3 regions of the Undibacterium sp. 14-3-2 genome follow, and region 3 is predicted to be linked to each of the others. Evidence: predicted binding sites of a transcription regulator. Region 3 holds the regulator's gene; each other region holds the start of a gene.
What was found. The regulator HrcA, encoded in region 3, represses chaperone genes, less so after heat shock. The targets are predictions, from matches to a motif close to TTAGCACTCNNNNNNNNNGAGTGCTAA.
Positions count from the first base shown of each region.

Region 1: a site for HrcA is predicted at 1,845-1,871, ahead of groES (co-chaperone GroES). Genes of this name have one in related genera too.
Region 2: a site for HrcA is predicted at 3,766-3,792, ahead of rpoH (RNA polymerase sigma factor RpoH). Genes of this name have one in related genera too.

Region 1 is NZ_JAENGS010000002.1:304,464-312,296, forward strand. Features, by position in the region: gene Undi14_RS05915 (putative bifunctional diguanylate cyclase/phosphodiesterase) at 1-911, opposite strand, end outside; gene groES (co-chaperone GroES) at 2,132-2,422, shown strand; gene groL (chaperonin GroEL) at 2,473-4,122, shown strand; gene Undi14_RS05930 (OPT family oligopeptide transporter) at 4,555-6,537, shown strand; gene Undi14_RS05935 (tRNA-uridine aminocarboxypropyltransferase) at 6,590-7,291, opposite strand; gene Undi14_RS05940 (TIGR01777 family oxidoreductase) at 7,351-7,833, opposite strand, start outside.
Region 2 is NZ_JAENGS010000003.1:157,807-165,639, forward strand. Features, by position in the region: gene rsmD (16S rRNA (guanine(966)-N(2))-methyltransferase RsmD) at 49-708, opposite strand; gene ftsY (signal recognition particle-docking protein FtsY) at 820-1,923, shown strand; gene Undi14_RS08610 (cell division ATP-binding protein FtsE) at 1,950-2,624, shown strand; gene Undi14_RS08615 (ABC transporter permease) at 2,660-3,574, shown strand; gene rpoH (RNA polymerase sigma factor RpoH) at 3,864-4,754, shown strand; gene Undi14_RS08625 (SCO family protein) at 4,955-5,536, opposite strand; gene cyoE (heme o synthase) at 5,533-6,417, opposite strand; gene Undi14_RS08635 (heme A synthase) at 6,423-7,496, opposite strand; gene Undi14_RS08640 (cytochrome C oxidase subunit I) at 7,500-7,833, opposite strand, start outside.
Region 3 is NZ_JAENGS010000002.1:596,417-604,249, reverse strand. Features, by position in the region: gene recN (DNA repair protein RecN) at 1-1,125, opposite strand, end outside; gene Undi14_RS07220 (NAD kinase) at 1,279-2,172, opposite strand; gene Undi14_RS07215 (HAD family hydrolase) at 2,247-2,933, shown strand; gene hrcA (heat-inducible transcriptional repressor HrcA) at 2,978-3,997, shown strand; gene Undi14_RS07205 (response regulator) at 4,010-4,393, shown strand; gene fur (ferric iron uptake transcriptional regulator) at 4,458-4,886, opposite strand; gene Undi14_RS07195 (outer membrane protein assembly factor BamE) at 5,017-5,502, shown strand; gene dapB (4-hydroxy-tetrahydrodipicolinate reductase) at 5,514-6,326, shown strand; gene Undi14_RS07185 (MotA/TolQ/ExbB proton channel family protein) at 6,340-7,026, shown strand; gene Undi14_RS07180 (biopolymer transporter ExbD) at 7,029-7,475, shown strand; gene leuS (leucine--tRNA ligase) at 7,562-7,833, shown strand, end outside.

The DNA.
Region 1 (7,833 bases), 290 kb from region 3:
TGCACCATGCAGTAAGGACGCCCACGTTCATAATAGGGCGAGGAAATCAGCTCTAAGGGTACTTGTCCTTTGTCTGGCAACAGAACGACAATATTCTCGACCAAAGGATAATTACCGGCCGCAGCGGCGAATCGTTTGAAATAGCTCTTGACCGCATGAGCATCCAGCCCGTTCACGTGGTTCACCACGGGTGAGCCGACCATGCCTTTCGTTGAGGAATATCCAAGCAAACGCGCGCCGCGTTCGTTAATGACATGAATGATGCCATCCATGTTCAGAATCAACAGGCCATTACTCAGACAATCAATGGTACTTGCGTAACGTTCACGTATTTTTTCGAGTACCGCATAAATCAGACAAAGCGTTGACGATGTTTTGACGATTAATCCAAACATGAACCAGACGTCCAAACGGTCGGGGATCAGGTTCAGCACAGTGAGCAGATTGTAGCCACCGCGAATGATTAAAATCATCCCCAAAAGACGAAAGTGACGCTGCATGTACAACACACGGATGCCGGACCACAAAATCACGGTGCCAAGCAACATCTTCGTTGTTGCCTCTCTCATGGCTGGCACGTTGAAAAAAAACAGCGTGAGAAGAAGACAAAAAAGTGCAGATACAGCCGCGATAGGCATGACATGCTTACGACGCAGATTGCCGATGAAATATTCGGTGCCGGCCCAGAATCCGCTGATACTGATGGTCAGCAAACCGGCAGAAAGCAAAGGATTCAGCTGTTGCGGCAATTGCTGAAATGCCAGCCCACTGCCACAGGTAATGCCAGCCTGACCCGCGGCCCAGAATAGCGCATGCCAGTCATCGCGCTCATGTAGCCACGGCAGAATCATGGTGATGATCAGAATGACATCGACCACCAGTGAAAAAATAATAAATGTCTGAGTATCCACGTCTCTCTGTGCATTTCATTGTAGTAAGCAGCAATTGACAGAACGTAAAACCGGTCTTGTTACCACAAGAAATATTCGAACTGTGTTTGATCAGAAAATGAGCTTTCTGAATTTTCCCGGCGCATGTTCGTGCATTGAAGGCTATTGCCCTCATATTGTCAGAAGTCAACCGGAAAATGAAGCTGGCGAGCGGAAAAGCCTGATATTAAAAAGAGCCTTAGTTTCAAAGCATGCGTATTTCAAAGCGTGCGTATACTAGACAATTAATTTCCATGTAGCAACATTTCACGATTCGCATTACTCTTCCTGATGTCGCCTTTGACGCTTTTCCTGCACATGCCTATCCACATTCCAGACACTGGTTGCAGCCAAAACTACGGCATACACCGATAGCGCCAGTTCATCATACACTGACAGATCACGCCGCGCCCTCTAAGGCAGTTTTTATCGTTCGCGAACGCAACAACGCCCGAAGCCATCACACCAGCCGCAACACAGCAAGCCTGCATGGGCAAACAGCATGGTAAAGAAAAAGCGAAAATCCGCATACTCCCCCTATTTTTGGAAAAACACCCCAAATCTCAGCAGAAACATTGGGCTTGTATACATACCCCGGGGAGTATATTTTGCGGTTTTTGAGGGCATCGAACACGCCTGAGACTGCCTGACACCGCCCGGCACAAAAATACATCGCGCCCATCTGCTTAAAGCAGTCAGTGCGTGAAGAAGGGAAAATTAAGATATGCAGCAAGTTTGCCCACGAGGATGCACCTGCCCCAATCGCCTATCAGACTGTTGGCAAGAGCTTGCCGGGCTTGTTATGTGGACGTTGAAAATGATAACCAGCCAAAAGCGTCGCTAAGCCTCTGATTTTTAAAATAAAACTGCTTTTTCAACATTCTTCCTTGAAAAAACCTGACCTCGTCCATACAATTAGCACTCCACACAAGAGAGTGCTAACAATGTTAAAATCGACTGGTTTCAGCATTGCAGGCAACTTAGCCGCTGTTAGCGTGGTGGCTCTTGTGCAGCACATGTATGTGTGAAGTAAAGGGCTTGAAAGTGGCGAACACTGACACCATCTACGGCGCACATTTTTGTTTGTTTGCTGATGGGACTTATGCAAATCAGGTGATGCTTCAATGTCATTCTGTCTGAATTTGTGATGAGCCCCGTTTTACTTCGGTAGTTTTACTTTTGTAATTATTTTAGGAGTTAATATGAATCTTCGTCCCCTGCACGATCGCATTATCGTCAAACGTCTGGATCAAGAAACAAAAACTGCATCCGGTATCGTTCTGCCTGACGCAGCAGCTGAAAAACCAGATCAAGGTGAAGTATTGGCCGTTGGCGCTGGCAAGCAGTTGGATAACGGTTCGATCCGCGCACTGGAAGTGAAAGTCGGCGACCGCGTTTTGTTCGGCAAATACTCTGGCCAGGCTGTCAAAGTTGACGGCAACGAAGTGCTGGTAATGCGCGAAGAAGATATCTTCGCGATCGTACAGAAGTAATTCTTTCCCTGTAGCACTATAGAAATCCACAAGATTCTGGAGAAAATAACATGGCAGCTAAACAAGTAATTTTTGGCGATGACGCACGTGCGAAAATCGTTAACGGCGTAAATATTCTGGCAAATGCAGTAAAAGTCACTCTGGGCCCTAAAGGCCGTAACGTTGTTCTGGAACGCTCTTTCGGCGCGCCAACAGTAACTAAAGACGGCGTTTCTGTTGCTAAAGAAATCGAACTGAAAGACAAGCTGGAAAACATGGGCGCGCAGCTCGTGAAAGAAGTGGCTTCCCGCACTTCCGACAATGCTGGTGACGGTACAACAACAGCGACCGTGCTGGCACAAGCCATCGTTCGCGAAGGTTTCAAATACGTTGCAGCGGGTTTCAACCCAACAGACTTGAAACGCGGTATCGACAAAGCAGTAACCGCTTTGGTTGCTGAAGTCAAAACACTGTCCCGCCCAACGACAACGAATAAAGAAATCGCTCAGGTTGGTTCTATCTCTGCAAACTCTGACGCTGACATCGGCGACATCATTGCAAACGCAATGGACAAAGTGGGCAAAGAAGGCGTGATCACTGTTGAAGATGGCAAATCCCTCAACAACGAACTCGACATCGTTGAAGGTATGCAGTTTGACCGTGGCTACCTGTCACCATACTTCATCAATAACCCAGAAAAACAATCCGTTATTCTGGAAAACCCATTCATCCTGTTGTTCGACAAAAAAATCTCGAACATCCGTGATCTGCTCCCAGTATTGGAACAAGTGGCTAAATCCGGCCGCCCACTGTTGATCATCGCTGAAGATGTTGATGGTGAAGCACTGGCAACTCTGGTGGTTAACAACATCCGTGGCATCCTGAAAACAGCGGCTGTAAAAGCGCCAGGCTTTGGTGATCGTCGTAAAGCGATGTTGGAAGATATCGCTATCCTGACTGGTGGTAACGTGATCGCTGAAGAAGTCGGTCTGACACTGGAAAAAGCAACTCTGACAGATCTGGGTCAGGCTAAACGTGTAGAAATCGGTAAAGAAAACACGACAGTGATTGACGGCGCTGGTCAGGCTATCGCTATCGAAGGACGCGTAAAACAAATCCGCGCGCAAATCGAAGAAGCAACTTCTGATTACGACCGTGAAAAACTGCAAGAACGCGTTGCCAAACTGGCAGGCGGCGTTGCTGTGATCAAAGTCGGTGCTGCAACTGAAGTTGAAATGAAAGAGAAAAAAGCGCGCGTTGAAGATGCTCTGCATGCAACTCGTGCTGCAGTAGAAGAAGGCGTGGTTCCTGGCGGTGGCGTTGCTCTGTTGCGCGCTCGTGCAGCAGCTGGCGTGATCAAGGGCGACAATGCAGATCAAGAAGCTGGTATCAAGCTGGTGTTGAAAGCAATCGAAGCACCATTGCGTGAAATCGTTGCAAATGCTGGTGGCGAACCATCTGTTGTGGTCAACGCGATCATCAACGGCACAGGCAACTACGGTTTCAATGCTGCTAATGACACTTACGGCGACATGATTGAAATGGGTATTCTGGACCCAGCAAAAGTAACACGCTCTGCATTGCAAAATGCAGCGTCTGTTGCTGGCCTGATCCTGACTACTGACGCTCTGGTTGCTGAATTGGCTGAAGACAAACCAGCTGGTGGCATGGGCGACATGGGTGGTATGGGCGGCATGGGTGGTATGGGCGGCATGATGTAATACCGCTTGCTGCTCAGTTTGAGCTGCATACTAAAAAGCTCTGCAATCATTTTGCAGAGCTTTTTTTCATTTCAGAGTACGACATGTTGGCGGAAAAGGTAAAAAAACAGAATTTCCGTCCATCATTTGTTCTTTCATTTCAATCTTCATTTCAATCTCCATTTCACGCTGTCGCCCCCTTCAGCATCCTGATGCTGATGCGAATGGCACTCCACTCTGATGCCTTGCATCAATAGTCCGCCATCAATGTTATCAACGAACAACGATATTTGTCGTCACACATCTTGACAGCAAGATTGATGACTCAGATACTGCGGCATCTGAAAAATTATTTTCATTATTTCGACATCAGCGTTGATAAAACTGGCAAATACCTATGCCCGTCATCTGCACGCTGATGCGGTTGGTATCCTATTTCATCCCGGAGACATAATGGCGCTGCAACAATTATCTGAAGAGCAGGTACGCACCTGGACCCGAGCTCAGAAAGACGAGTGGTGGTTCAACAATATTTATCGTGGCGACATGCCGCAACTGACGTTCCGTTCAGCGCTGACTGGCTTTTTATTGGGTGGCATTCTGGCTGCAACAGCGCTGTATATCGCGGCGAAATCCGGTGTGAATATCGGCGTTGGCCTCACTTCCGTGATCCTGGCTTTTGCCCTTTTCCGGATTCTGTCCAAAACCGGCATCGCCAAAGACTTTACCGTTCTCGAAAATAACTGCGCGCAATCAATCGCTACTGCCGCAGGCTATATGACCATGCCGATGGTGGCACCCATCACCGCGTACATGCTGGTAACAGGAAAAATTATTCCCTGGTGGCACATGATGATCTGGATGGTGGTCTGCTCTGTTCTTGGTGTACTGGTTGCGTTTCCATTGAAACGCCGTTTCATTAACGAAGATCAGTTGCCGTTCCCGGAAGGTCGCGCCTGCGGCGTGGTGCTCGACACTTTGTATTCCGGCGATGGCAAAGAAGGCATGCGTCAGGCAAAACTGCTGGGATTGACGACGCTGTTTGCTGGTGCCTATCAGTTCCTGATCAGCGATGGCTGGATGAAACTGTTGCAATTCAAGCTGCTGCAGATGGATAAATGGGCTGGTATGAAAGAAGCCTGGCATCTGCAGGAAAGATTTGATGAATACTATTACATGGCAGCGGTCAAATTTGATTTATGGATACCCAAAATTCTGGGTATCGATTTCCGCACACTGGGTTTGCGCTTCACCGTCGATGCCGCGATGATTGGCGTCGGTGGCCTGATGGGTATCCGTGTTGCCAGCAGTTTGTTATTCGGCAGCTTGCTGAATTTTGCTTTACTTGGCCCATTGATGATACGCCAGGGTGATATCGTTGAGCGCATCGCCCCCAGCGGTAAAGTCGTACCGATTTCGCGCGTCGAAATTCTGAATCAATGGGGTCTGTGGTGGGCAGTATCGATCATGGTCGTCGGTTCTATCGTCACGCTGGCAGCGAAGCCTGAAATTTTTACCAGCTTATTTAAATCTTTCGGTAAAAAGAAAGAGATCAGCAGCAACAACGATTTGCTGAAAAATATCGAATTGCCGCTGATGATTTCCTATGTCGGTATTCCGGCATTCAGTATGCTCGGCGCATGGCTGAATTTCAGCTTTTTCGGCGTGCCTATGGTATTGACGTTTGCTGCTTTACCCTTAGTTCTTCTGCTGTCTGTGATTTGCGCAAACTCGATGGCACTGACATCCTGGACACCAACCGGCGCGCTCTCAAAAATCACCCAGATCACCATGGGCGCGATCGACAGAGTCAACCCGGCCAGCAACATGATCCCTGCCGGGATGACCGCCGAAGTAGCATCGAATGCCTCTAACTTATTATCCGATATCACACCGGGTTACATGCTGGGTGCAAAACCTCGCCAACAAGCGATTGGTCACATCATCGGCATTATCTCTGGCGCACTCGCTTGTGTGCCGATTTACTACCTGCTGTTTTTACCTGCGGATGCGCAGGGTGTGCGCGACACGGCAAGCATCGTCAGCGACCAGTTTTCGCATCCATCCGCGATGCAGTGGAAAGGCATGGCCGAACTGATTGCCAAAGGCATCAGCAGTTTGCCGACGTCAGCCGTCATTGCGATGGTTATCGCCGCTATCGCTGCGGTGGTCATCGAAGGCGCTAAAATCATCACCAAGGGTAAAGTCCCGTTGTCAGCAGTAGCGATTGGTCTTGGTGTTGTATTACCACCGGATGCCTGTCTGGCGATGTGGATAGGTGCCGCAGTGTTCTGGTGGATGGGGCGCAAGCATACCGTCAAAGGCACGGCTGGCCATCAATTCTGGGTCGAAGGCTGCGAGCCTATCTGTGCCGGCCTGATTTCAGGTGCCGCATTGATGGGGATCGGGAATGCGATCATCAATGTGCTGATGTAATAACTGAAGTATTGATATATCAAAAAAGCCCCGCACGATGCGGGGCTTTTTTTTACCTGAGATTTGCCGGAATACTGCCGAGTTGCTGATCAACGAAACCATCAAATGCCTGCAGCAAACATTGATATTTGTGTTCATCATTTTCCAACCGCATCAGCGCATACGCACAGGCTTCCAGACTCGATAATTGATCTGCTTTGTGTGCTTTACGTATCCGGTAATGCGATGCAGGCATCTGCTCCAGACTCAGGCGTGGCAAGGTTTGCAGCAAAGGATTCAGATACAGCATTTTGCGACTTTTACGCCAGGTCGCATCGATAATCACCAGCCGGAGTCCTTGTATTTGCTCACTCTCCTGATATTTTTCGCCCACAGGAAAGGCCAGATCTGCGGCTTCGATGAGAGACGTATCAGGATAGAGCAACACAGGCCGAATTTGCGCCACAGGCCGCGTATCACTTGAGACATCCATCGTCGCATCTGCAGCTACATCGGCAGGTGCATACAAGGCCTGCATCAAAGTTTCGGCGGTAAAAACCTCGCCCGTCAGAACACGTGAACGCTGCAGACATAAATCCAGCAGACGTACGCTGCCTTTCGCATTATTCACTTCCAGAGGTTGCTGCAGTATCAATACTTCTACCCCGTTATTCACAGGTACTATCCAGTTGCAGATACAAGCAGATTGCGGACGGAGGCAGCGCTGACAAATCGCACGTTTAGCTGATGCCGGGGAAATCGCAGAAAAATTCATGCAATAAGACTGTTCATGTGAATGTGCTACAGACTGAACTGATCGATGCGAGATATCGCTCAAAGTAAATCATGCAGCGCTTCCGCCAGATAAGGATACTGAAATTCGTAGCCCAACTCAGCAACGTGCATGGGCTGCACGCGTTGCCCGCCGGTCAGTAACTCAGCCATGTCGCCCATCGCCAGTTTCAACAGAAATGCCGGCGCAACAAACAGCGCGGGACGGTGTAAAGCAGCGGCCAGGGTCTGGGTGAATTCGCGGTTCGTTACCGGATGCGGTGCCACCATATTGTAGGGCCCAGCTGCATTTTTATCGTCCAGTAAATAGCGCACGATGGCCACATAATCCTGCACATGAATCCAGCTCATCCATTGTTTGCCATCCGCTATCCGTGCTCCCAGAGCGAGACTGAATGGCAGATGCATTTTCTTCAGTATGCCACCGGCAGCGTCCAGCACCAGTCCTGTACGTAAGATGCAAACACGAATTCCCATGTCTGCCGCCCTGTTTGCAGCCGCTTCCCAGTCAGCGCACAGATGAGC
Region 2 (7,833 bases), on a different contig from region 3:
CGCTATTTGCGCTGTTTGCATAATGATATGCACTAAATTGATCTGGCATTATGCCTGATTTTCGTGCGCATTATGCTGCAAAATGTTGCGTTGCAGAATATGGAAATACACACTTCCGGCTTTATCCGCCCGTATCACCTGCCATCCGCTCAGCAATTCCAGCATATCCGGCTCACTACTTTGCTCGTCGAGCGGGAATTCTGCTTCGACATAAACATACCCATTATTGTTCAGCGCTTCGCGGCAAACAGGCAAAATTTTTGCCAGCCAGCCTTGTCCGAAAGGCGGGTCCAGCAAGATCAGGTCAAATTTTTTCCCTTCGGCCGCAGCGCTCGTGATCACTTTACCGGCATCGCCCCTGAGCAACTGGCACTGATGCGCTTCGAGTTTAGCTTTAACCTGTTCGAGCTGCTTGAACGCCGGCGTATGTGACTCCACCATCGTGACCAGACGCGCGCCACGGCTGGCTGCTTCAAATCCCAGTGCACCGCTACCGGCAAATAAGTCCAGACAACTGACTTGCGCCCAATTCGCGTTAAAAAGATGGTTCAGCCAGTTAAATGTCGTTTCACGGACACGGTCTGGCGTTGGTCTCAGGCCATCGGCCTCAATCACGCTTAACAAGCTGCGCTTCCACTGGCCGCCGATGATTCGCACCTGATGGGCGACTCTTTGAGGAGATACGGGTTTTTTAGTCTTGGTTTTCATTAGTTGAATGACACTGGTAAGTCAAATTACCCGGCGCGGTCTGTTAGAATGGCTGCATTCTAATACTTGGGTCAGCAGTTTGCAGCTTCCCCTCTCCGACAAAATCATCCGATGTTTAGTTTTTTCAAAAGAAAACCCAAAGAAGAACCGGTAGTAACGCCTGAAGTCGTTGCTACGCCTGCTTCTGCGGCAATACCGACTACGCCTGCCGAGCTGCCGCAGACAATTGCCGAACCAGCAATACAACCGCTCGCTGCGGCGGCGCCAGTAACAGCAGCCGTAGAAACGGTATCAGCGCCCGCGCCACAACCTGAACAAAAGCGTTCATGGCTGAGCCGTCTGAAAGCTGGTCTGGCCAAGACCTCGTCGAATCTGACCACGCTGTTTATCGGCGCGCGTATTGATGATGAGCTATATGACGAACTCGAAGCGGCTTTATTGACATCCGACGCGGGCGTCGAAGCGACGCTGTTTTTGCTCGATACGCTGAAAAAGAAAGTCAAAGAAGAAAAATTAACCGAAGCAGAACAAGTCAAAGCCGCGCTCAAAACGTTGTTGCTGGAATTGCTCACACCTTTGCAAAAACCGCTGGAACTGGGTCGTCATCAACCTCTGGTCATGATGATTGCAGGCGTCAATGGCGCAGGAAAAACCACCACCATCGGCAAGCTCGCGAAGCACATGCAGGTTCACCATCAGTCTGTATTGCTGGCGGCTGGCGATACTTTCCGTGCTGCAGCGCGCGAGCAATTATCGGTCTGGGGCGAGCGCAATGATGTGACGGTGATTTCGCAGGAATCCGGCGATCCGGCAGCGGTGGCGTTTGACGCTGTTGCATCCGCACGTGCACGCGGCACAGATGTGGTGATGGTCGATACCGCAGGGCGTTTGCCGACTCAATTGCATCTGATGGAAGAACTGAAAAAGATCAAACGTGTGATTGCCAAAGGCATGGAAGGCGCACCGCAGGAAGTGCTGCTGATCATTGATGGCAACACCGGACAAAACGCGCTGGCACAAGTCAGGGCGTTTGACGATGCATTGCAACTGACCGGTTTGATCATTACAAAATTAGATGGCACAGCAAAAGGCGGCGTTCTGGCAGCGATTGCGAAAACCCGCCCGATACCAGTCTATTTCATCGGCATCGGTGAGCAGATCGAGGATCTGCAACCATTCAACGCGCAGGAATTCGTCGACGCCTTGTTTAATTAAAATCACAGACAGTCAGTGCAACGATCATGATCGAATTCGATAACGTCACTAAACAATATTCGCGTGATGCCTACGCTTTGCGCGATATCTCTCTGACCATACAGGATGGAGAACTCATTTTTCTGGCGGGCCCCTCTGGTGCAGGAAAATCGACTTTATTAAAAATGATCGCTGGCATAGAAAAGCCGACCAGCGGCCATGTCATCGTCAATGGTCAGGATGTCAGCAAACTCAAAACCGGCAGCCTGCCGTATTTGCGCCGTAAGCTCGGATTAATTTTGCAGGATCAGAAATTACTGACCGACCGCAGCGTTCTCGACAACGTCATGCTGCCGCTGATTGTGACCGGCGCTACTTCGAATGAAGCAGAATCGCGTGCCTGCGTCGCACTGGAAAAAGTCGGATTGCTGGATAAAGCCAATGCCTTGCCGCTGGAGCTTTCCGGTGGTGAACAGCAGCGTGTTGCGATTGCGCGCGCCATCGTGAATCGCCCTAAAATCATTCTGGCAGACGAACCCACCGCTTTTCTGGACAGAGACAATGCCAACAAAGTGCTGAGCGCGTTGAAAGCGTTTCAGAGTGCGGGCGTCACTTGCATCATATCCAGTCACGATGAGCAATTCTTAGATCAGGCCGACCGCGTGATCTATCTGAGCAATGGACAAATCTCGGATTCATGGACAACAGGCGCTGCCGCCTGACTTCCGTCTGCTATTACGCCTTCAAGGAAATCCCTATGACCATCTGGTTTCGTGAACATCTGTTTGCACTGAAAAGCGCATTCACCCACTTGCGCGCCGGTACCGGAAATTTCATCTTCAATGTGCTGGTGGTCGCCATCGCGCTGGCGCTGCCGATTGCCGGACTCACGCTGATTGAAAATATCCGTCCTATCTCTTCACAGTTATCGATAGAACCGGAAATCAGTATATTTCTGACGACCGACACCGCGCGTGAAAATGCAACTGCATTGTCAGTACCAATCAAGCGTCTGCTGAAAGACAGTAATATCAGCGGCAAACTGAGCTTTACACCAAAAGAAAAAGCACTGGCGGCGATGCAGGATGCGTCCAGCCTCGCAGAAGTGCTATCAACACTGGGCGGCAATCCCCTGCCGGATGCTTACGTGCTTTCGCTGTCGAATAATGATGCAGCAAAACTCGATAAACTGGTCGAACAACTGCAGGCCTTGCCCGATGTTGAGGTGGTTCAGGTTGACTCAGCCTGGGTCAAGCGACTGGCGGCACTTGTGCAGATATTGCAGATAGGTTTGCTGTTTCTGGCAACGACACTGGGTGTAGTCGTGATTGTGGTCGTGTTTAACGCGACCCGTCTGCAAGTGATTTCGCATCAGGCTGAGATTTCCGTTACCCGTTTGTTAGGTGCGACCAACAGCTTCATTCATCGCCCCTACTATTACACCGGCGCGCTGCTGGGTCTCCTGGCGGGAAGCCTGGCGCTGGCTGCCATTGCGGCCTCTCTGCAGCCATTGAATCAGGCCATTGCGGAGTTTGCCAAACTGTATGCCTCCGAATTCCGTCTGGTACCGCTGGGCATATTACCCAGTCTGATGTTGCTGGGTGTCAGCATGTTACTGGGGTTGGCTGGCGCTTATCTGTCCGTCCGCCGTCAACTGGCGCGAACAAACTGATACATAATGATTTGCAACTTTCCCAAAAATCGCTGCTCTAACCGCCTGTTTAAAGCAGAGTAAGAAAGCTGATTCCAGAAATTTCTGCATAGTTACCAGTGGCGACCACTGGCAACAATACTCGGCGAGGGTCTGGAATACCCGCTTTTACCTCTGACCTCATCTTGATGAAATCATCATTTTCACGAGAATTAGCACTCTTCTCAAGAGAGTGCTAATATTAGGAAATAGTACGTTTGTTCAGAGTTATTTTTTTGCTCGGACTGCAGTAATTGAGAGGAACAACACAATGACTTCAAGACAACTTATTCCAGCATCAGACAGCACAGCGCTGGCGCTCGGCTTTACAGGTACGTTGGGCAATATTGACGCTTATATTTCTGCGGTCAATCGCCTGCCTATGCTGACGCATGAAGAAGAAATCGATCTGGCGACCCGCCTGCGTGACAATAATGACCTGTCCGCTGCGCAACAGATGGTGATGTCGCATCTGCGTCTGGTTGTATCCATTGCCCGTGGTTACCTCGGCTATGGCTTGCCACACGCCGATCTGATCCAGGAAGGCAATATCGGCCTGATGAAGGCGGTTAAACGCTTTGACCCTGATCAGGGCGTGCGTCTGGTGTCGTATGCGATGCACTGGATTAAAGCCGAAATGCACGAGTACATTCTGAAAAACTGGCGTTTAGTCAAAGTCGCGACGACCAAAGCGCAACGCAAACTGTTTTTCAATCTGCGCAGCCACAAAGAAGGTCTGGAAACCATGTCGCCTAAGCAAATTGATGCGCTGGCGAAGACCCTCGATGTGAAACGCGAAGAAGTGATCGAAATGGAAATGCGTCTGTCTGGTCGCGATATCGCGCTGGATGCACCTACTGATGATGATGACGATAAATTCGCACCTATCGCTTATCTAAAAACAGAATCAGAAGAGCCTACGCAGGTACTGGAATCACGCCAATACGATCGTTTGCAAAGCGAAGGGCTGGAATCAGCGTTATCAAAACTGGATGCGCGTTCACGTCACATTATCGAATCGCGCTGGTTGAAAAATGACGATGGCTCTGGTGCGACGCTGCACGAACTGGCAGATGAATACGGTGTTTCAGCCGAACGCATCCGTCAGATTGAAAGTGCGGCGCTGAAAAAAATGAAAGGTGCGCTGGTCAGCTTTTCCTGATCACACCGCACATGAAAAAAGGCACTCTGCGGAGTGCCTTTTTTTTATTGTTTATTCCCTGAAAACCGATAAATAAGGGGAGTATCTGTGATTCTGCACCTGATCTCCTTGAAAACAATGGGCGTTTAAATATACTCCCCCCAGTATATTTAAGGCTCAGCAGGCCGTTTTATATGCCCGCACCAGGCTGTTCAGAAAAATTACTTCAGTAACAGCTTTAAATCGTGAACGATAGGTTCTGCACCCTGACCATGACGCAGGAATAAACGCAGGCGGCCTTCGGTGTCAAAGACATAGCTGCCCGCCGTGTGATCCATGGTGTAACTGGTCGGCGTTTTTCCGTCCACTTTCTGGTAATACACTTTGAAGTCTTTTGCCACTTTTGCCGTCGCGGCGGCATCGCCATACAAACCGAGGAAACGCGGATCAAAGTTCGGCACATACGCCGCCATCAATGCCTGCGTATCACGTTCTGGATCGATCGTGACGAACAAGACTTGCACCTTATCTGCCTGCGGCCCCATTTTTTGCATCACGTTCGCCATTTCCACCATCGTGGTCGGGCAGACATCAGGACATTGGGTGTAACCGAAGAACATGACCACCAGCTTGCCGCGAAAATCCTTCAGCGTACGGGCTTTGCCATTGTGATCGGTGAGGGAAAAATCCTGCGCATAATCGAGCCCGGTGAGGTCGGTATTATTAAATTTTTCTCCGGGTTTGCCGCAAGCCGCCAGCCCTGCAATCAGAGCGCAAGCGAATAATTTTTTGAGTAAGTTCATAGTCGTATGTAGTGATCAACCAGCAGCGCAGCAAATAGCAGCGACAGGTAAATGATCGAATAAGCGAATGTTTTGCGGGCGAGAATATCGTTGTAATTGCGATAAATCCGCCATGCGTACCAGAGGAAAATCGCCCCGAGAATGACGGCACTGACAAGATAAATCAGGCCGCTCATCTGCACGGCATACGGCAGCATCGTCGTCGCAAACAAGGCGATGGTATATAGCCAGATATGGAAACGGGTAAATTCAGGGCCATGCGTAATCGGCAGCATAGGCAGACCTGAGCGCGCATAGTCATCGCGCCGGTACATCGCCAGCGCCCAGAAATGCGGCGGCGTCCAGACAAAAATAATCATCACCAGCAACCACGCTTGCATAGGAACATCGTTTGCTACCGCTGCCCAGCCGAGTGCCGGTGGCATCGCGCCAGACAAACCGCCAATCACAATATTCTGCGGCGTCGCTGGCTTCAGAATAATGGTGTACACCACGGCATAACCGACAAAAGTCGTAAACGTGAGCCACATCGTCAGCGGATTCACCAGCGTATACAGCACCCACATACCAGCACCACCGATCACGCCTGAAAACAATAAGGTCTGGGATGCACTGATTTCACCGGCGGCTGTGGCGCGCCTTGCGGTACGCGCCATACGCGAATCGATCTCGCGCTCGACCAGGCAATTCACCGCAAAAGCGGCACCCGCCAACAGCCAGATGCCTATGGTTGCGGCCACCACGACACGCCAGTCGGGTAAATCGGGCGTGGCCAGAAACATGCCGATGACGGCACAAAACACCGCCAGTTGCGTCACGCGCGGTTTGGTCAGCGCCCAGTATTGAGCAAAACGGTTAGAGGTCAGGCTTATTGTCGTCATATCAATTAGTGTGTGGCAATCAGTTTCGTCTGCCTGACCCGGTAGTTTAACATGGTCAGCAGCAGCACTAAGGTGGCCGCCCCACCGTTATGTAATACCGCCAGCAACAAAGGCCAGGAAAAAAAGACGGTCGAAACCCCGATCAGGAATTGCGCTGCAATCGCCAGCATGAGTTGACGACCCAGACGTTCGAATCCGGGTAAGTGCATGGCGCGCCACGCAACCACGGCAACCACAACCGCGACCAGCAGGGCGAAATTGCGGTGTACCCAATGAATGGCAACCAAGGCCGTAAATGGTAAATAATCGCCGCTCACAGTCTGCCCCAGTTGCCGCCACAAACTGAACCCGTGTTCAAAATCCATTGTCGGTACCACCGCACCGTTACACAATGGATAATCGTAGCAAGCCAATGCTGCATAGTTGGTACTAACCCAGCCACCCAATGCAATTTGTATGAAGAGTAAGACTAAGGCAATAGTCGCAGGCCAGCGCAAGCCGGATACCTGCGCCGTCTGAATGACATGCGCCTGACTATGCTGCTCGAGCGATGCCGATAGTAGCGCCAGTAAGCCCATCCCCAGTAGCAGATGCGTAGTCACGATGACGGGTTGCAATTTGAGTGTGACCGTCCACGCGCCGAAAGCGCCCTGCAGACAAACAAATGCCAACAAAAAGCTGGCCAACCAAGGAGAGATGCCTGTGGCATTGCGTCGCCGCCACGCAAGATAAACCTGGGCGATGATCAGTACGCCGACACTCATCGCCAGATAACGGTGAATCATTTCTATCCAGGCTTTTTGCAGTGTCACCGGGCCATGCGGCATCGCCGCCTCTGCGGCACGGATATCGGCATGCGATTGCAAAGGATTCGCCTGACCGTAGCAACCGGGCCAGTCAGGACAGCCGAGACCGGAATCGGTCAAGCGGGTAAAAGCACCGAACATAATCAGTTCAAACGTCAGCGCCACGGTAACCGCAATCAGCTTGCGGTGTTTGTCGGTGTCCCGCGACCAAAGTACGACAGACAAGGGCAAAACCGCGACACACAAACCTATCAGAGCGAGTTGTAAAAACATGCATCACCCGATCGCAGATGCACGCAACAGCTTGCTGATATCTTTTTTTATCTTATTCGGATCGGCATTTTTCGGGAAGCGCATCATCAGATTCCCCAATGGATCGATCATATAAATGTGTTCGCTGATCTGGCTTCCATCTTCTGTCGGCAACCATTTTTTGAGCGCGTCTGCATCGGCTTTCAGCACATGCATGCCGTCGTATTCGCGTAGTAATAAGGTATCGACAGGTTGCTCATCGACAACTGCCCAGACCCGTTCGATTCTGTCCATTTCCTTACCCTGCGCAAGCCTCAGTTGGCGCAAGTCATACAGCTTTTTCTGACATGCGGCATCG
Region 3 (7,833 bases):
CTCAACACTCAGTGTTTTTGCGGTTTTTTCGCGCGCTTTGCTCAGTTGTTGCGCCGCTTGCAGATAATGCTGATACGCTTTTTCTTCCTGCAAGCGAAGCGCATCCATATCACTGGCATCGGACAACTGTTTTAATTGCTCAGATAAAGTTGCAAATTCCTGATGTAAATATTCAGGAGCGACATGAAAGCGGCGCGCAGTGGTATGTATGGTTTCGACGCGTTGTTCGACTTCACGTAAGCGTGCCGGATCGAGCTCGGTGCGATTCAGATAATCGTTCAGCGCGTAAGTTGTTTCCTGCAAATTGATGCAGGCAGATTCCAGCGCTTCAGTCACCGGTTTCAGCGCGGCATCGTAATCCAGCAGCTTGAGTAATTTTTGTTGTACGGCAGTCAGTTGCGATAGCACTGGATGATCTGAATCCGAAATCAGGGTGGCCGCTTCTTGCGCGCCATCAAGCAGGCTTGCTGCATGTGCCAGACGGCTGTGTTCCTGACTGATGTTTTCCCATTCGCCTGCTTTGATTTGCAATTTGTCGAGTTCACCTACCTGCCATTCAAGACGCTCGCGCTCTTGCAAGACATTCTTGGCGTTGGTTTCAAATTCTTCGCGCTGCCGGCTCAGATTACGCCATGCTTTGTAACGTGTCGCAACTTCTGCGGCGCTCTCTTGTAAGCCGCCTTGCATATCCAGCAGCGAGCGTTGTGCTTCTGCTTTGAGTAAAGACTGATGCGCGTGTTGCCCGTGGATATCGACCAGCAGATCACCCAGTTCGCGTAATTGCGCCGCGGTGGCTGTGATGCCGTTGATCCAGGCCTTCGAGCGTCCCGCGTTATCGATCGTGCGGCGCAGAATCAACTGTTGCTCAGGATCGCTGAATTCATTTTCCAGCAGCCATTGCTGGACATTATCCGAAACCGAAAATTCGGCAGAGATATCTGCTTTCGCGGCAGATTCGCGCACCATGCTCGCATCCCCACGCCCGCCGAGTGCCAGTGTCAGCGCATCGATCAGTATCGATTTACCCGCGCCGGTTTCACCCGTCAGGACACTGAAGCCGGATGAAAATTCCAGTTCAAGAACATCAACAATGACAAAATCACGAATGGCAAGCGTGCGCAGCATAGGAGCAGGAGTAGTTAAAAATAAAAAAACGAAATAAAAAAACGAAATGAAAAAAGGAAAAAATTCAGACTGGATTAGCAAAGCTATTTTAGCAATAAGTAACCCTATAAGCAGCGTCTTGCATCCCCCGGTTCAGCGGAGAGTTGTTTGCCATTAATTCAGTGCGCCTTCCACGGTAGGGTATTCGTTCCAGTGCAGTTTTTCCCGCAGCGTATGGTAATAATTCCAGTCCTGAGGATGCAGGAAAGTCACCGTGTGGTTGGAACGTTTGACGACGATGCGATCCTGACGCAACAGGCTGGCAAAGGTTTGCATGTCAAAGTTGACGCTGATGTCGCGTCCGGCAACGATTTCGATCACGATTTCACTGCTTTCAGGTAGCACGATAGGGCGATTCGATAAAGCATGTGGTGCAATCGGCACCATGACGATGCCGCTCAGGCTGGGGTGCAGCAGCGGCCCGCCTGCTGAGAGAGAATACGCAGTGGAGCCAGTTGGGGTGGAGACGATCAATCCGTCCGAGCGTTGGTTGTACATGAAGTGAGAATCGACTTCGACACTGAGCTCGACCATGCCGGAACCGGTCCCGCGTGACACCACAATGTCGTTAAAGGCGAGACCGCTGAAGATCTGATGTCCTTCACGGACAACGATAGCCTGCAGCAGGCTGCGCCGTTCAGAGACATATTTGCCTTCCAGCATCTCAGCAATCACCGGAATCATACGATCGAGCGGGATATCTGTAATGAAACCGAGTCGCCCCTGATTAATGCCTATCAGCGGGATATGGTATTGCGCCAGTTGCCGGGCGATACCGAGCATCGTACCGTCGCCACCGACCACAATCGCGGCATTTGCATGTTTTCCTATGTCCGCGACTGACATGGCCTGAAACCCCGGTAATTCTATGTATTGCGCCGTTTCAGCTTCGATCACAACCGTATTGCCTGCGCGGTCAAGAAAGCTGGCGAGTTCACTCATTGATTCTGCTATACCGGGAGCATTAAATTTACCAACAAGTGCAATCGTTTTTGAAGGGACAGTCATAAAAAAAGAGTGGTGACGTGATTCGTCAGATTAGACCATAATTAGCGTAGAAATGAATCAACTGACTGCTATTTATGACAATTAAAGCTGTATTACTGGATTTAGACGATACCTTGTGGCCGGTTGCGCCGGTGATTCAACATGCGGAAGCGAGCTTGTATCAGTGGATGCTGGAACATGTACCGGCCGTGGCAGCGAATTATTCCGTCGAATCAATGCGGCAACGGCGCAATAAGCTGGTACCAACGGATCCCCGTTTTCAATACGACCTGTGGGCCTTGCGACATACCTTGCTTAGCCAGATATTCGCAGAACATGATGTGCCTGTCGCGAAGGCCGATCAGGCCATGGCGGTATTTGCCGATGCCCGCAATCAGGTCAGTTTGTATGATGATGTCGTTCCAGCGCTAAAGGTATTGTCGCAGCGGGTTCTGTTGGGCTCGGTCTCAAATGGCTTTGCTGATCTGCGTGAAATTGGTCTTGCTTCACATTTCCGTACATCGATTGCGGCACGTGAGTTTGGTTGCGCCAAACCTGATCCGCGCATATTTCTCGCCGCCTGTGAAGCACTGGGCGTAAAACCGCACGAAGCCTTATATGTCGGCGATGATTTATTGCTCGACGTGCAAGGCGCGCAACAGGCAGGCTTGCGCGGAGCGTGGATGAACCGGCATAGTCTGGAGATCAAGGATGACCGCCATCAACATATTCAGCCTGATGCGGAATTTAAAAATTTACATGATTTGACAAAATGGTTATGAAGTTTTCTATGTTCATGTTTGCTTCAGTCGCATAAAATGAACAGATGCTACTAGACACTCGCGCTCAAACTCTTTTAAAAGCCCTCGTAGAACGCTACATTGCCGATGGTCAGCCTGTAGGTTCGCGTGCTCTCTCAAAAATTTCCGGTCTTGATCTGTCGCCGGCGACGATCCGTAATGTGATGGCTGATCTGGAGGAGATGGGTTTGGTTGCCAGCCCGCATACGTCGGCTGGCCGCGTTCCCACCCCCAAAGGTTATCGCGTATTTGTTGATAAATTACTGACGGTGCAGGAAATCAGCGAGCTGGGGCTGGAATCCCGGCTGCAATCGGGTTTGTTATCTCAACCCCCGCAAAAAATCATTGCGAATGCCGCACAGATATTATCCTCGTTGTCGCAATTTGCCGGTGTTGTTATGACGCCGAAAACCGAATCCATTTTTCAGCAGGTCGAATTTTTGCGGCTGTCGGAAAAGCGCATTTTGCTGGTGGTTGTGGCACCGACCGGAGAAGTGCATAACCGCTTGCTCCTGACGGATATTGATTACACCCCAGCGCAGTTGTCGCAGGCAGCTAATTATCTGAATCAGAATTTCAGCGGACATGCTTTTGAAGATGCACGCCTCGGTATTAATAGCGAATTACGGCAGTTGCAAACAGATATGACCAGTCTGATGCAAGCAGCTGTCGAAGCGGGCAGTGATGCCTTGTCTGAGCAAAGTGATGAAATGGTTATTTCAGGAAAAACCAATTTACTGAATGTGCAGGATTTATCGTCCAACATGACATCACTGCGTAAGCTGTTCGACATGTTCGAGCAAAAGAGCAGTCTGATGCAATTGCTGGACGTATCTTGTAAAGCGACAGGCGTGCAGATTTTTATCGGTGGGGAATCGCAGTTGTTGCCTATGGATGAGATGAGCGTTGTCACTGCGCCGTATGAGGTTAACGGTAAGATTGTCGGCACCCTGGGGGTGATCGGTCCGACGCGAATGGCGTATGAAAGAGTGATACCGATTGTTGATATTACGGCGAAATTACTTTCTAACGCCTTGAGTCAGTAAAAGAGAAATGCGATGTTAAATAAAAATATTTCCATATTACTCATTGACGACAACGATATTACCCGCGAAGTGTTACGTGTCGTGTTGCGCAACGAGGGATACACGGTTGCAGGTGAGGCGACAGACGGTGGAACCGGGCTGGATATGGCGCTCAAACTACGGCCAGACGTGATTATGCTGGATGTGGTGATGCCTAAAGTCAGCGGTCTTGACGTGCTGCCAAAACTTAAAGATATGTTGCCTGATACCAGAATATTGCTGGTAACAGCGAGTCACGATAAGGACATTTTGTCGGAAGCGGTGAAATCAGGCATACACGGCATTATTCTGAAACCATTTAACGCGCAGAAAATTATCGATACTGTTGCTGGTGTCGCTGCAAAAATAAAAAAATAACCGAACGCACCCACGCATCCTGTTACAAGCGCTTCAATGCTCACTGGTATGAGCACGTTGACACTTAATTTTTGTGCTCGCAGTTCTCTTTCGTGCAACTACCGTAGATCGCGAGTGAATGTTCTGCGATTTTAAAGCCGCGCTCCAGAGCGATGGTATGCTGGCGCTGTTCAATTTCTGCATCAAAAAACTCTTCAACGCGACCGCAATCGAGGCAGACCAGATGATCATGGTGTGAGCCTTCGTTTAATTCAAAAATAGCTTTGCCAGTTTCAAAATGATTCCGGTGCAGCAGGCCCGCCTGCTCAAATTGTGTCAGAACGCGGTAGACAGTTGCCAGACCGACATCCATATTTTCATTCAAAAGTATTTTATAGACGTCTTCTGCAGTCAGATGGCGAACCTTACTACTTTGGAAAATTTCGAGGATTTTCAGGCGTGGCAAGGTTGCTTTAAGTCCGCTGGCTTTCAGATTTGGAGTGCTGTTTGTCATGTTTTCGGTCAAAAGAGGGCTATCTGCTTTATGATATCGGGTTTTAGGGCATGTTGCTCAATTACTGAGGGTACCTATGCGATTGTTGTTTTCAAAATCTGTTCAAGGTAAAGCCATCCGGCTTGCAGGCATGACATTATTACTGGGCGTATCTGCTTGCGCATCGAAACCGCCAGTGGCGGACAAAGCTGTGTCAGCAACGGCCGGTACGCAAATATACGCACCGACAGGGGTGAGTAAATTCCTGGGCTATATTTCCCCATATCGTATTACCGTTCAGCAAGGTAACTTCGTTTCTCAGGAAATGATGGCGCAGATCAAAGAAGGGATGACGCGTGAGCAAGTCCGTTTTGTGCTTGGCACCGCTTTGTTGACGGATATGTTCCACGAAGACCGCTGGGATTATCCTTTCCGCCTGACTAAGCCGAATGGCGAGCAGGTAGTCAGTCAGGTCACCATTCATTTTAAAAACAATACGGTTTCTAAATTCGAAGGCGGTAGTCTGCCAACGGAAAAAGAATATCTGGCTAGGATTACCGAGTCGGCGCTGGGCTTAGATAAAGTTGAGTCGCTGAATGATCTCGACGGCACGCCGAAGAAAAAAGATAAAAAATAAAGAAAGCTGGTATGACTGCATTAAAAGTAGCGGTTGCGGGCGCTTCCGGCCGCATGGGGAAAATGCTGATTGAAGCTATCAGCAACGCAGACGACATGGTGCTGGCCGGTGCGTTGGATGTTGCCGGTTCCCCGGCAATAGGTACCGACGCTGGCGTATTTCTGGGCAAACCTGCAGGTGTGTTGATTGAGTCTGATCTGGCTAAGGCATTGGCCAACGCAGAATTTCTGATTGACTTCACACGTCCTGAAGGGACGTTGAAGCATCTCGACTACTGTGTAGCGCATGGCATCAAAATGATTATCGGCACGACAGGTTTTGACGATGCTGGTAAAGCAGCCATTGCGGCAGCGGGTAAACAAACCGCGATTGTCTTTGCGCCGAACATGAGCGTTGGCGTAAATGTCACGCTCAAGTTACTGGAAATGGCAGCCAAGAGTTTCGCAGAAGGCTATGACATCGAAATCGTTGAAGCACATCACCGGCATAAAGTCGATGCGCCTTCAGGTACCGCGCTCAAAATGGGCGAGGTGATTGCTGACGCGTTAGGCCGCGATCTGAAAGAGGTTGGCGTCTTTGCGCGCGAAGGTGTGACGGGCGAACGTGATCCGTCTTCTATCGGGTTTGCGACGATACGTGGCGGTGATATTGTCGGCGATCACACGGTGTTGTTCGCCGGTATCGGTGAGCGCGTAGAAATTTCGCATAAATCCTCCAGTCGTGTCACTTACGCGCACGGCAGTCTGAGGGCGGCACGTTTCCTGAATGATAAGGCAACCGGTCTGTTCGATATGTACGACGTGCTCGGGCTGAATAACCACTAATTTATCTATCGCAATGAACGCTGCAATCGCGCATTACTGGGAGCAGGCAGATCAGTTCGGGCACGCCATTGCCTATCTTTTACTGCTGATGTCTCTGTTGAGTTGGGCGCTGATTTTTGCCAAAGCCTGGTCTTTCTGGCGTGTGCGTAAAGCAGCGCCGTTCTTGCCGAAATTCTGGCTCGCGCCGAGTATGGCCGATGCGCAGATGCTGTTACAACAGCGCGATAAAGAGCAGGTGTATCTGTCGTTGGCGGTAGCGGCGATGTCGGCAATCGATGCCGCTCAGCGTGCATCAACATTGAGTGCTGACAGCAGTCTGAATGACGCGCTGACGCGTGCTTTGCGCCAGCAACTGCAGGTAACCACAAGTCGTCTCGAAAATGGCCTGACGGTGCTGGCCTCCGTTGGTTCCACCGCGCCGTTTGTCGGCTTGCTCGGGACGGTATGGGGGATTTATCACGCGCTGACGACGATATCGTCCGCAGCCACGATACAGATAGATCAGCTTGCGGGGCCGGTCGGTGAAGCGCTCATCATGACTGCCTTTGGTCTGATCGTCGCCATTCCTTCTGTGCTTGCTTACAATGTTTTTAATCGTTTCAATCGTATGACATTCGCTGAGCTGGATGGCTTCGCACACGATCTGCATGCGCATTGCAGTCGCGACGGCGATCAGCAAGCTTCTGAAAAACAGGTGTGAATATGGCGTTTGGTTCGTTTAATGACAAAGCCGGACGATCACAGATGCACAGCATGGCCGATATCAATGTCACTCCTATGGTGGATGTGATGCTGGTGTTGCTGGTGATTTTCATCATCGCCGCACCACTGATGACGCCGGCAATCAAACTGGATTTACCACAAGCTGCGGCGAAGGCCAGTCAGCAACAGCCAGAATCGCTGCAAATTGCGATTGATGCCGCAGGCATCATTTATCTGCAGGGTGTTGCAACAGATCTGGCAGAGCTGGAACCCCGCTTCCGGCAGGCAGCCTTGCAACAGCCGCAACCCGATCTGCAATTACGCGCCGACAAATCCTCACGTTACGACATGATTGCGCAACTGATGGCGGCGGCGCAGGCGCAGGGGCTGAACAAAATTGCGTTTGTGATGCAACCTGTGACGGAACCGGTCACTGCCAAACCCTGATGCTCACAAGCATTGCTCAATATCACCCCTGAACCAGTTATAATCTAAGGTTCTGAGTCATTTCCGCATCTACTTCTGGTCACGCCATGCAAGAAAAATACACGCCCTCCGACGTCGAGCAATCGGCGCAATCCCATTGGAAAAAAATCGATGCCTATAAGGCGGTAGAAAATAACCCACGTTTCCCTAAAGGCAAGTACTACGCCTGCTCCATGCTGCCTTACCCTTCCGGTAAGCTGCACATGGGCCATGTGCGTAACTACACCATCAACGACATGCTGGCGCGCCAGCTGCGTATGAAGGGTTACAACGTGTTGATGCCTATGGGCTGGGATGCGTTTGGATTGCCAGCCGAAAA